One region of the Variovorax sp. 10L426 genome, then DNA from elsewhere that is predicted to be linked to it. Evidence: riboswitches for the same ligand, from Rfam matches in the RefSeq annotation. Region 1 holds a riboswitch; each other region holds the start of a gene.
The links. A riboswitch is a leader RNA that binds a small molecule or an ion and turns the genes downstream of it on or off. The one in region 1 is predicted to bind thiamine pyrophosphate.
Positions count from the first base shown of each region.

Region 1 (3,249 bases):
CAACCACGGCTTTGCGCCAGTGCCGACGTTCCGCCTTCCGGCGCGGGCCGCGTGATCCACGCAAGCACGAAAGTGATCGCCAAGGTCGGCAGCGCAGATCCCCATTGCGGCGCCCAGGCGGCGCAGGCGTGATAGACCACGATGCCGGCGATCCAGATCGCGGCTGCGGCCCAGTCCACGCGTCGCGTTCCCACTGACTCCAAGACCGTGCCCATGCCGAGCCGCCCGAGAATCACGCCGTAGAGCGGCACGAACACCGAGCTCAGCAGCAACAGGAACGGTTCGAGCGAGTGCATTGGCAAGACCAGGGCGAAGGCGATGCAGACTGCGGCGAGCAGCAATCCCCAGCGACGAATGCTCCAGCGCGGCATCAGGCTGTGGGCCGAGACGGAGCCCGAGTAGACGTCGCCATAGGCGTTGTCGAGCTCGTCGACCAGGATCAGGCCCAGCGCAACCAGCCCGCCCTGCGCCAGCAGCAATGCGGCGAGCATGTCCGTGCCGGGCTCTGCCACGCTCACGACCATCACGCCCAGCGCATAGCACCAGATGTTGGCGACCGCGTAGCCGAACCAGGTGCCGCCGAATGCGCCGCCCAGGCCGCCCGTGCTGCGCTTGCCGTGACGCGCATAGTCGGCCACCAGCGGGAGCCACGAGACCGGCATGGCAATGACGAGGTCGAGCGCGCCGAACATGCTCATGCTGCCGTCACCCGGACGCGTCCAGAACGATTCCAGTCCCTTCGCATGAATGCGCGTGGCGAACTGCCAGCTCAGCCACACCAGCGACAGCACGACCAGCGGCAACCCGAAGCGACTCACGAAGCGCCGCACGAGCTTGACCATCGAACCCGACAGCAGTGCCAGCAGCACGGCGCCCCAGACCAGCGTCGTGACCACAGAGCCGAACTGGCCGTCGAGCGACCAGCCGAACGCCTGCCTGCCGATGGCTTGCGTGCCTTCACGCATGATCACGACTTCGAAGGTGGTCCAACCGATCAGCTGCACGATGTTCAACACGACGGGCAGGCGGGCAAACGCGCTGCCGTAGGTCGCGTGCATCAGGCCCGCGCTGGCGAGCCCGCTTTCGCAGCCGACGCGTGCGGTCCATGCCAGCAGTCCCGCGCCAATGCAAGAGCCCAGCACGATCGCGATGGCCGCATCCTTCGTGCCGACCGCAGGCACCAGGTAGGCCCCGATCTGCATGACCAGCAGACCGACGCCGAGGCTGAACCACAGCGCCATATGGTCGTGCCACCGGAAGACGCGTCCGGATTCGCGCAGCGGCGTCAGCGCCTCATTGGCGCCAGCCGGCGTCTGCTCGTTGCTTGTGTTTGCCATCCATTTGCTCCAATGCAAATTGTTTGGCAGGTGGGCGAGGCCACGGCGGCAAGACCGTCACGCGAGAAAACGTGGCGGCCGCCGGACCAGCTTCCCTGCGCGAGGATTACCTCAGTCAGGTTCAAAGGGACTCTCTCAGCCGGCACACCGAAACGGCGAACCGGCACCCCTAGCGTTGCTTCAATCTGGCGAAGCAGGTCGGATTGTAGAACTGTGTGACGGATCGGTGAAACGATGGGACAGCTTCACCAGCGCCCAGAACACCGCGGCGATCGCCATGGCCAAAACGAATCCCCCGAGGATGTCCAACGGAAAATGCACACCCACATAAATGCGCGCCCAGCCCGTGACAAACCCGATCAGGAGGATGGCAAGCCCTACGATGCGCAGTCCCGGCCGCAGACAGAGGATCAACCCGACAGTAAACATGACCGTCGCATGCGTACTCGGCATCGAGCCACGGGCGCCGTGCTCGATGTAGGCCGGGCTCAAGCCCGCAATGAAAGGCCGGGGCATGTTGATGGCGCTGGCCACGGCATGCGCCAGCATCGAGGCCGCGAGGGCCGCAACCAGAGTTGCAACGAGGTATTTCCACTGCGACGGTTGCCGCCACGCGGCCCAGGCGATCAGGGCCACACACAACCAGACCGTGCCGGTGGCCAGCAGCGATGCAATCCACAGGATCTGCGGATGAGGCGTGTTGCCGGCCGCCAGCCAGTGAAAAAGCGCGACGTTCAACTCCTGCATGCCGGGCATGGTAGCTGTACGGACCAGGCTCCGTTCAATGCTTGACGCCGAGCAGCGTGTGCAACCGCGTGCTGGTCGTCGTGTATTGCAGCGGGATCGACTTGTCCGGGAAGACGATGGCCGTCGCGCCCCAGGCAGCCAGCGTCGCTTCGTGAAAGCCGCACACGATCAGCTTCTTCTTGCCCGGATAGGTGTTGATGTCGCCAACCGCAAAGATGCCTCGTTCGCGCGTTTCGTACTTTTCGGTGTCGACAGGCAACTGCTTGCGAACCAGTTCCAGGCCCCAGTCCGCGATGGCGCCGAGGCGTGGCGAGATGCCGAGGCAGCCGATGAGGGCATCGAAAGGGAGGGATTGAGCCTGCGCGTCCGGCGTGATGATCCGCAGGCCGGCATCGTCGAACGCGGAAGGCTGGCCGATGGCGAGGCGTATCGCACCTGCCGCGACGCGTTCACGCAAGGCCGCGACGGTGGCATCTTCGCCCTGGAACACGTCTCGCCGATGAAGCAGCGTGACCTGCCTGGCGATCGACGTGAGCGCCAGCGCGGCCTCGAGCGCGGCACCGTCGCCGCCGTTGACCACCACGGTCTGGCCGGTAAAGCGGTCGAAATCATCGGGGTGGTAGAAAAGCCTCGTGCCTTCCAGCTGTTCGATGCCTTCGACGGCGATGCGTTTGGGCACGAAGGCGCCGACGCCGGCGGCAATGAAGACCGTCCTGGCGAGAAATGCCGTATGTCGGGACGTGGTCAGCAGAAACCGACCGTCATCCTGACGCGCGAGGGTCGAAACCTGCTCGCCAAAATGGAATTGCGGCTTGAAAGGTGCGATCTGCTGCAACAGCGACTCCGAAAGGCCCCGCCCGGTGGTGACCGGCGTGCCCGGAATGTCGTAGATCGGCTTGTCGCCATAGAGCTCGACGCACTGGCCGCCGGCTCGGGGCAGTGCGTCGACGATGTGGCAGGAGATTTCGAGCAGGCCGAGTTGGAAGGCCTGGAACAGCCCGACCGGGCCGGCGCCGATGATCAGCGCGTCTGTTTCGATGGGGGCTTGTTGAGTGCTCAGCGCACCAGCTCCGAGATCTTGCCGGTCTTGTCTTTCCACTCTTCGGCGTCAGGCAGGGCAGGTTTGCGCTTGGTGATGCTTTTCCAGCCATCGGCCAGGGCCAGC
Region 1 is NZ_JBFTJF010000005.1:161,019-164,267, forward strand. Features, by position in the region: gene AC1DHL_RS09280 (purine-cytosine permease family protein) at 1-1,337, opposite strand, end outside; gene thiD (bifunctional hydroxymethylpyrimidine kinase/phosphomethylpyrimidine kinase) at 1-55, shown strand, start outside; TPP riboswitch at 1,413-1,518, opposite strand; gene AC1DHL_RS09285 (phosphatase PAP2 family protein) at 1,518-2,084, opposite strand; gene AC1DHL_RS09290 (NAD(P)/FAD-dependent oxidoreductase) at 2,119-3,183, opposite strand; gene fdxA (ferredoxin FdxA) at 3,141-3,249, opposite strand, start outside.

Region 2 (3,249 bases), on a different contig from region 1:
CAGAGCGGAATGGCCGGCACGTTGCCGGCCCAGCTGTGGACCAGCAACTCCGGCCCGAAGGCCTTTGCCGCGCCGCCCTTTGGGCGTGGCTGGAATTCGTCCAGCAACTTGGGGTTGGCGAAATCCTCGGCGACGAAGCGATGCAGCTGCGGCGCGCGAAAGGTCTTGAAGAATGCCGTGAGGCCCAGGCGGACCATCTCGGCGTCGTAGCCGCCGACGATCGGCAACAGTTGGTCGAGCTCCCTCCGGTAGGGGTCGGCCGGGTCCAGCAGGCGGGCCATCGCGCGATCGACCACGTCCACGATCCCGGACACGGTCATGGTCTTCAGATGGCGACGGCTGGCCTGCCCGACGCGGACGGCGAGGGCGCGCATCTGATCGGGGCTCAACACGGGCACGGCGACCTCCAGTCGGGTCGGGCCCGATTCGAAGTTCAGGGCCTGCCACTGCACGTCCGCCGGCGCGAGGCCCGGCAGGTAGCCGGCGGTCGCATGCAGCGTCGTCATGCGGCCGCCCGGATGAATTCCTCCACCGCCAGCGAGCAGCCCTTGGCTTGCGCGCCCTCGGCGCGACCCAGCAGCAGGAAGCCGCCGTCCGCCGCCAAGCCCACGTCCTCGGTCAGGATGGTGGTCACCGAATTGAAATTGGCGAGATCGCAGTGGACCAGTATCCCGCGCTCGGAAGGCTCGACTTCGCGGCCTGTGAGCGGGTCGATCAGGCGAGAGCGGATCCAGTGCGGGCCGGACTTGACCGAGGGTACCGATGCATTGCCTGCATCGTAGAACTGCGTGCTCAGCTCGGTCATGCCGTACATGTTGATGCAGTCCGATCGCTCGATGCCGAGCAACGTGGACAGCTCCGTATAGAAGGTGTCGAGCGGCAGATCGCGCGACTGTCCCTTGTAGCCGCCGGTGTCCAGCACTCGGCTGCCCGCCGGCAGGCGGAACGACAGGCCGCGCTGTTTGAGCTCGTCGATCAGGTGCACGAAGCTGTAGCTTGCGCCGAGCAGCGCAAAGGGCTCGCCGCGATGCTGTGCATCCGACAGGGCCTCGCAGAGCCCCTGGAGGTCCAATCCCTGCGGGCTCATGAAGTAACGGCTCTCCGCGGTTCCGAAGGCGTCCCGTGCCAGCGCCAGATAGTGGGCGAGCGAGGAATTGGGCAGCACGGTCTCGGTGGGGAACAGGATGCCCATTTGCATCCGGCCTTGCCCCTGCATGAAGCGCTGCGAGAAGTTGCGGATCATCGAGCGGTCGTAGACCGCCAGCGTCGGATGGAAGTGACGGCCCTTGACCTCGCTGCGGGTGGTGCCGCTGGTCATGAAGACCCGATCTGTTGCGGCCGGCGGCTCGCAGCGCAGCGCCAGTTCCTTGAAGGCATCGATCGGCACTGCCGGGATGTCGCTCCAGCGCTTCACGCTTCGCAGGGTCGCGCCGCGCCGCTGGCAGAAGCGCCGGTACGGCTGGTTGTTGGCGTACTGGTAGGCGAACAGCCGTAACGCCAGACGATCGAAGTCGGCGTCGGTGCAACCGTCTTGCGCAATGAAGGCGAGGACGTCAGCGACCATTTCGTCGGCTGCCACCATGGGCGCAGGTTGTTTCGCAGAGGAGTTGTGCATGAGGCCTTCTTCGTGACCGTGAAACGGGTGCTCCGAGGGCCGCTTCGATGTCGGCAGGATTCGCCGATGATCAAAGCAACTGCTCTTCTTCCGCCGGTCCTAACCGGTTCAAGTTCGCGGGTTTGAATCTCAGCACTGTTGCGTGCACCCCGGAGCATCGCGGATTTTATCCGTATCCGCGGTTGCCGCAGCGCCGAATTCCAAACCCGCCGGAACGTCGAGCGGGGCTTGGCAGCGTTGTCAGCGCCCACGTGCGGATTCGAGGGTCGTCGTCCTTCTCGCCTTCAAAGAGGGCGGAGGGCGTCAGGCCGCTTGCCTTGAGCCCCAAGGTCGTCAGGTTGACGAGGTGCAACGGTGACGTCGCCCGCTTCGTGGTGGAGTCGCAGCAGGAGGCGGACTTCGCCATCGTGGTGGCCGATGCCTGGCAGGGGCTCGGCCTGGGACGCGAACTGATGTCGCGCCTTGTCGCCGCGGCGCGCCGATACGGTCTTCGCAAAGTGAGCGGGCATGCGCTCGCGACCAATACAGGCGTGCTGGCGCTCGCTCGGCGATTTGGATTTGCTGCACTGCGTCTGTCGGGCACCGTGACCACGCTTCGCCTGGATCTTCAGAGGACGTCATGACTTCCCAATCCACGCATATCAAGCGCTTCGAGCTGTGGTTTCGGTCTCTCTTCAACCAGGGTCGCGGGTTCGCCTTCGCGTGCGACTCGGCAGGCCGGGTGAACATGGATCAACTCTCGGAGCGCGGCCGCCGCAACTACCTGTTCGCCAAAGCGATGGTCGGCCGTGAGTTTGCGACCCCGAGCGTTCGCACGGCTCCGGTTTCTCTCCTTTCCTGACCCAGCAATTGGACGCCATCATCTTCGGAGGCGCGCCAATGCAAGGGCGGAGCGGGGCCAGAGGCCGAAGCGAACATCCGGTAACTGTGCTTCACGCTTCTGCGTGCTGACGACACGGGACCGACACAGGAGCGCTCGACGATGGAATCGCCAACCCAAGGAGACCCAGATGAAAAGCCTCGCACTCGTTCTCGCCGCATTGACCTTGTCCGGCTGCATCGTCGCGCCGTACCACAACTACCGTCCGCCGCCGCCGCGCGGCGGCGCCTACATGGACCGCGACGGCGATGGCGTGCCCAACCGGTACGATCGCCGTCCCAACAATCCGTATCGCTATTGAGCTTGGCTTGAAGTCCGGCAGACGTGCATCGCAGGGCGGCAACGTCAGCAGAGGCTACCAGCGCCTGAGATTTGAACTTCAGCAAAAAAGAGAGCCATCGGTGGGTGGTCCACCAGGATGGCTCTGGAGAGCCGCCGACCTTTGCAGAATCGGCGTACTTGCAACCTTCGTGATTTGAGCGCGACGCGCTCAAGACGTTCCCTTCGTGCTGCCGCTTCGCCTCCTGCCCGCCGATTCTCGCGCGCAGTGATTCCTCCAGGCAGACACGCGAGGCCGGGCGCATCGTGAGCGTGGCGGTAATAGTCGCCGTTGGCGTGAACACCGTCAGATGGACGCGCTATGCTTTGCTCGGGGAGTTCCACTCGCCGCGGCAGGACGTGATCTTGTCGACCAAGATCGGCCGCATCATGGACGCCTTCTCCAAGCCGCCGCCGAAAAACCCGAACGTTTTCT
Region 2 is NZ_JBFTJF010000018.1:115,968-119,216, reverse strand. Features, by position in the region: gene AC1DHL_RS23950 (acyl-CoA reductase) at 1-506, opposite strand, end outside; gene AC1DHL_RS23945 (LuxE/PaaK family acyltransferase) at 503-1,615, opposite strand; TPP riboswitch at 1,684-1,777, opposite strand; gene AC1DHL_RS23940 (N-acetyltransferase family protein) at 1,933-2,238, shown strand; gene AC1DHL_RS23935 (hypothetical protein) at 2,235-2,456, shown strand; gene AC1DHL_RS23930 (hypothetical protein) at 2,626-2,796, shown strand; gene AC1DHL_RS23925 (aldo/keto reductase) at 3,081-3,249, shown strand, end outside.
Region 2: linked by a shared signal. The riboswitch ahead of AC1DHL_RS23945 (LuxE/PaaK family acyltransferase) and the one ahead of AC1DHL_RS09280 (purine-cytosine permease family protein) in region 1 are both predicted to bind thiamine pyrophosphate.

Region 3 (3,249 bases), on a different contig from region 1:
GGCCTGGATGAGGTGCATCGGCACGTGGCCCGGGCCTTCGATCATGGTCTGCACGTCGTGCTTCCACGCGATCTGCGTGAGCTCGCCGAGCGTGCGCAGTTCGGCGAACTGGGCTTCGTCGTTCGCATCCGATGCGCATCCCGGGCGCAGGCCGTCGCCGAGCGAGAAGCTCACGTCGTAGGCCTTCATGATGTCGCAGATGTCTTCGAAGTGCGTGTAGAGGAAGCTTTCCTTGTGGTGCGCGATGCACCACTTGGCCATGATCGATCCGCCGCGCGAGACGATGCCGGTACGGCGGTCCGCCGTGAGGTGGATGAAGGGCAGGCGCAACCCCGCATGGATGGTGAAGTAGTCGACACCCTGCTCGGCCTGCTCGATGAGCGTGTCGCGGTAGATCTCCCAGGTGAGGTCTTCGGCGACGCCGCCGACCTTCTCGAGCGCCTGGTAGATGGGCACCGTGCCGATCGGGACCGGGCTGTTGCGCACGATCCAGTCGCGCGTGGTGTGGATGTTGCGGCCGGTGGAAAGGTCCATCACGTTGTCCGCGCCCCAGCGGATGGCCCAGACGAGCTTCTCGACCTCTTCCTCGATGCTGGAGGTCACGGCCGAGTTGCCGATGTTGGCGTTGATCTTGACCTTGAAGTTGCGGCCGATGGCCATCGGCTCGACTTCGGGGTGGTTGATGTTGGCCGGGATGATGGCGCGGCCGCGTGCGACTTCGTCGCGCACGAACTCGGGCGTGATGATCTTCGGGATGCTCGCACCCATCGGGTTGCCGGCCAGGCGCTTTTCGCGCGCGGCGTCGGCGAGATATTCGGCCATCCACTCGCGGCGGCCGTTCTCGCGGAGGGCCACGTATTCCATCTCGGGCGTGACGATGCCGCGGCGTGCGTAGTGCATCTGCGTGACGTTGCCGCCCGCCTTGGCGCGGCGCGGCGTGCGCTGCAGTGCGGCGGCGCCGGCGCGCAGTTCGGCGATGCGCTGTGCATCGCGGTCGGCGTTGGTCGCGCCGTCGTCGAGCGCGAGGTGCAGACGGCCTTCGTAACTTTCGGTGTCGCCGCGTTCGGCGATCCACGCGTCACGCACGCCGGGAAGGCCGCGTCGCACGTCGATGTCGGCGGCTGGATCGGTGTAGGGGCCGGAAGTGTCGTAAAGCGATACGCGCTCGCCGTTGGTGAGCAGCACTTCGCGCACAGGCACGCGCAGATCGGGCCGGCTGCCGGTGATCACGCTCTTGGTCGAAGCAGGAAAGGGCTCACGCGTGAGCGTGAGGAGGGAGGCGAACTTGTCGACGGCATTCATGCGGGGCACTCCTGGTTGTGGGACAACGGGTGCTCCGCGATCGCTCCGGGCGGTATCGGTCCATGGAAGACGGACGGGATACCGTGGAGTCGCAGCTCTTCTTACGCTGGTATGAACCAGATCAAGTTCGCGGGTTCGGCCGCTTGGCCATCTCAGTACGCATCTGCGTGCACCCCGGAGCGGGGACGATTCTAGGCCCAGCCCGGGACGGGGATCAAGCAGGATTGACGACGGCCATCGGCGCATCGGCCAACAGAGCCCCTTCGCCGGACTGCGCTGCCCACGCATCCAGGCCGCCAGTGAGCACGCGCACACGGGTCATTCCGGCGGTCCGCAGCACCCGCGCTGCCGCGATGGCGGAGCCGTCGTCGGGGCAGTCGCAGAAGACGACAAGCTCGCGTCCGTCCGTGAATGCATCGAGCCGCTTCGGAAGCTGCTTGAGCGCAATGCCGAGGGCGCCGGGAATGGCGCGATCGTCGAGCGCGCGTGCCTCGTCGGAACGCACGTCGATCAGCGTGAGCCCCGCGCCCGCCGTCAGCGCCGCGCGCAGCGCCGCGACTTCGATGCGCTCGATGTCATCGGAGCGCAAGGCCATGCGACGTTTCTGATAGCGCCACAGCACGAATGCGGCAAGCAGCAGCGCGCAGATCACCGTCGCCGCTACGCCGATGCTGGAAAGCACCGACAACACATCCTGGATGGCGGCGTGGAACACGCGGCCGATCAGCAGGAAGCCCAGCGTCCAGATCAACGCGGCCACGGTCTCGTAGGACAGGAACCGGGTGTTCGACATCCCCAGCGCACCCGCCATCGGCGGCGCAACCACTGACACCCCCGGCACGAACTTCGCCGCGATCAACGACCAGCCGCCCCAGCGACCGATGATGGATTCGCTTTGCCTGACGCACGAGTCAGGCGACAGCGAAATGCGGCACAACAGCCGCATGACGCGATAGCCCCAGCGCCGCCCGGCGATGAACCAGACGCCATCGCCCAGGATGTTGCCGAGCACTGCAGCCACCGTCACCGCCAGGAAAGAGACCTGCCCGCCGACCGTGAGGCCGCCGGCGACGATCAGGAAAGGCACCGCCGGCACCGGCGCACCCAGGCGCGTCGCCAGGGTGGCGACGAACACCAGGGCGGGGCCCTGACTGGCGAGGAGCGCGACGAATTCGTTCATGGCGGGAATATGGCGTTGATCTCAATCGATGGCGGGCCGCTATTGCGCAGGTTTCGCTGCGGCCGGGGCAGGCGCCGCAGCGGGTGCGCCGCGCAGGTCGACGTCGGAAAAATAGGAAATCCCGTGAGCCTTGGTGTTGTCCGCGTCGGCTTGAATCGCGACGCCCACCACGTCCGGCAGCAAATCGCCCGCCTCGCCGCCGAAGGCTCGCTTGTAGTCGGCCTGCAGGTTGCGGCGCTCGGTCAGCCAGCCGCCTGCCTTGTCGGTCGCGCCCGATTCGATCACGTCCATGCGAATGCGCTTGGTGAAGGCGTTGTCGAATTCGCTGCCCTTGCTTTCCTTGACGTCCCAGACGTAGCACAGGGTTTCGGTGGGCACCGCTTCGCCGGTCGAGCCTTTCGCCAGCGCCAGCTTGGTGCGCTCGCCCACCGACAGCCGGTCAGACGGGAAGTCGAAGAAGACACAGATCTTGGCCGCGCCGTCGTCGCCGCCCTTGGTGCGCAGATCGGCACCTTCCACGAATTCCTCGACCTTCCAGCGCCAGGCGAGCGTGGCCTCGTCATTGAGCTGAACCCGCGTGGGATGGACCAGGTTGCCGTAGGACTTGTCGGCATCGACCTTGAGCACCTTCTGGCCATCGAGCTGCGTGATCTCGAACTTCGTCGGCGCCTTGTTGGGCAAGGTCGTGAAGCGCCACGGCGCGGGCGCCTGCGGACCCGGCGCGGTCGAGAACGGCGTCAACACGCCCTCGGCGCGCGCGGCTGGGG
Region 3 is NZ_JBFTJF010000007.1:273,779-277,027, forward strand. Features, by position in the region: gene thiC (phosphomethylpyrimidine synthase ThiC) at 1-1,302, opposite strand, end outside; TPP riboswitch at 1,384-1,489, opposite strand; gene AC1DHL_RS13010 (VTT domain-containing protein) at 1,517-2,482, opposite strand; gene AC1DHL_RS13015 (DUF3047 domain-containing protein) at 2,522-3,249, opposite strand, start outside.
Region 3: linked by a shared signal. The riboswitch ahead of thiC (phosphomethylpyrimidine synthase ThiC) and the one ahead of AC1DHL_RS09280 (purine-cytosine permease family protein) in region 1 are both predicted to bind thiamine pyrophosphate.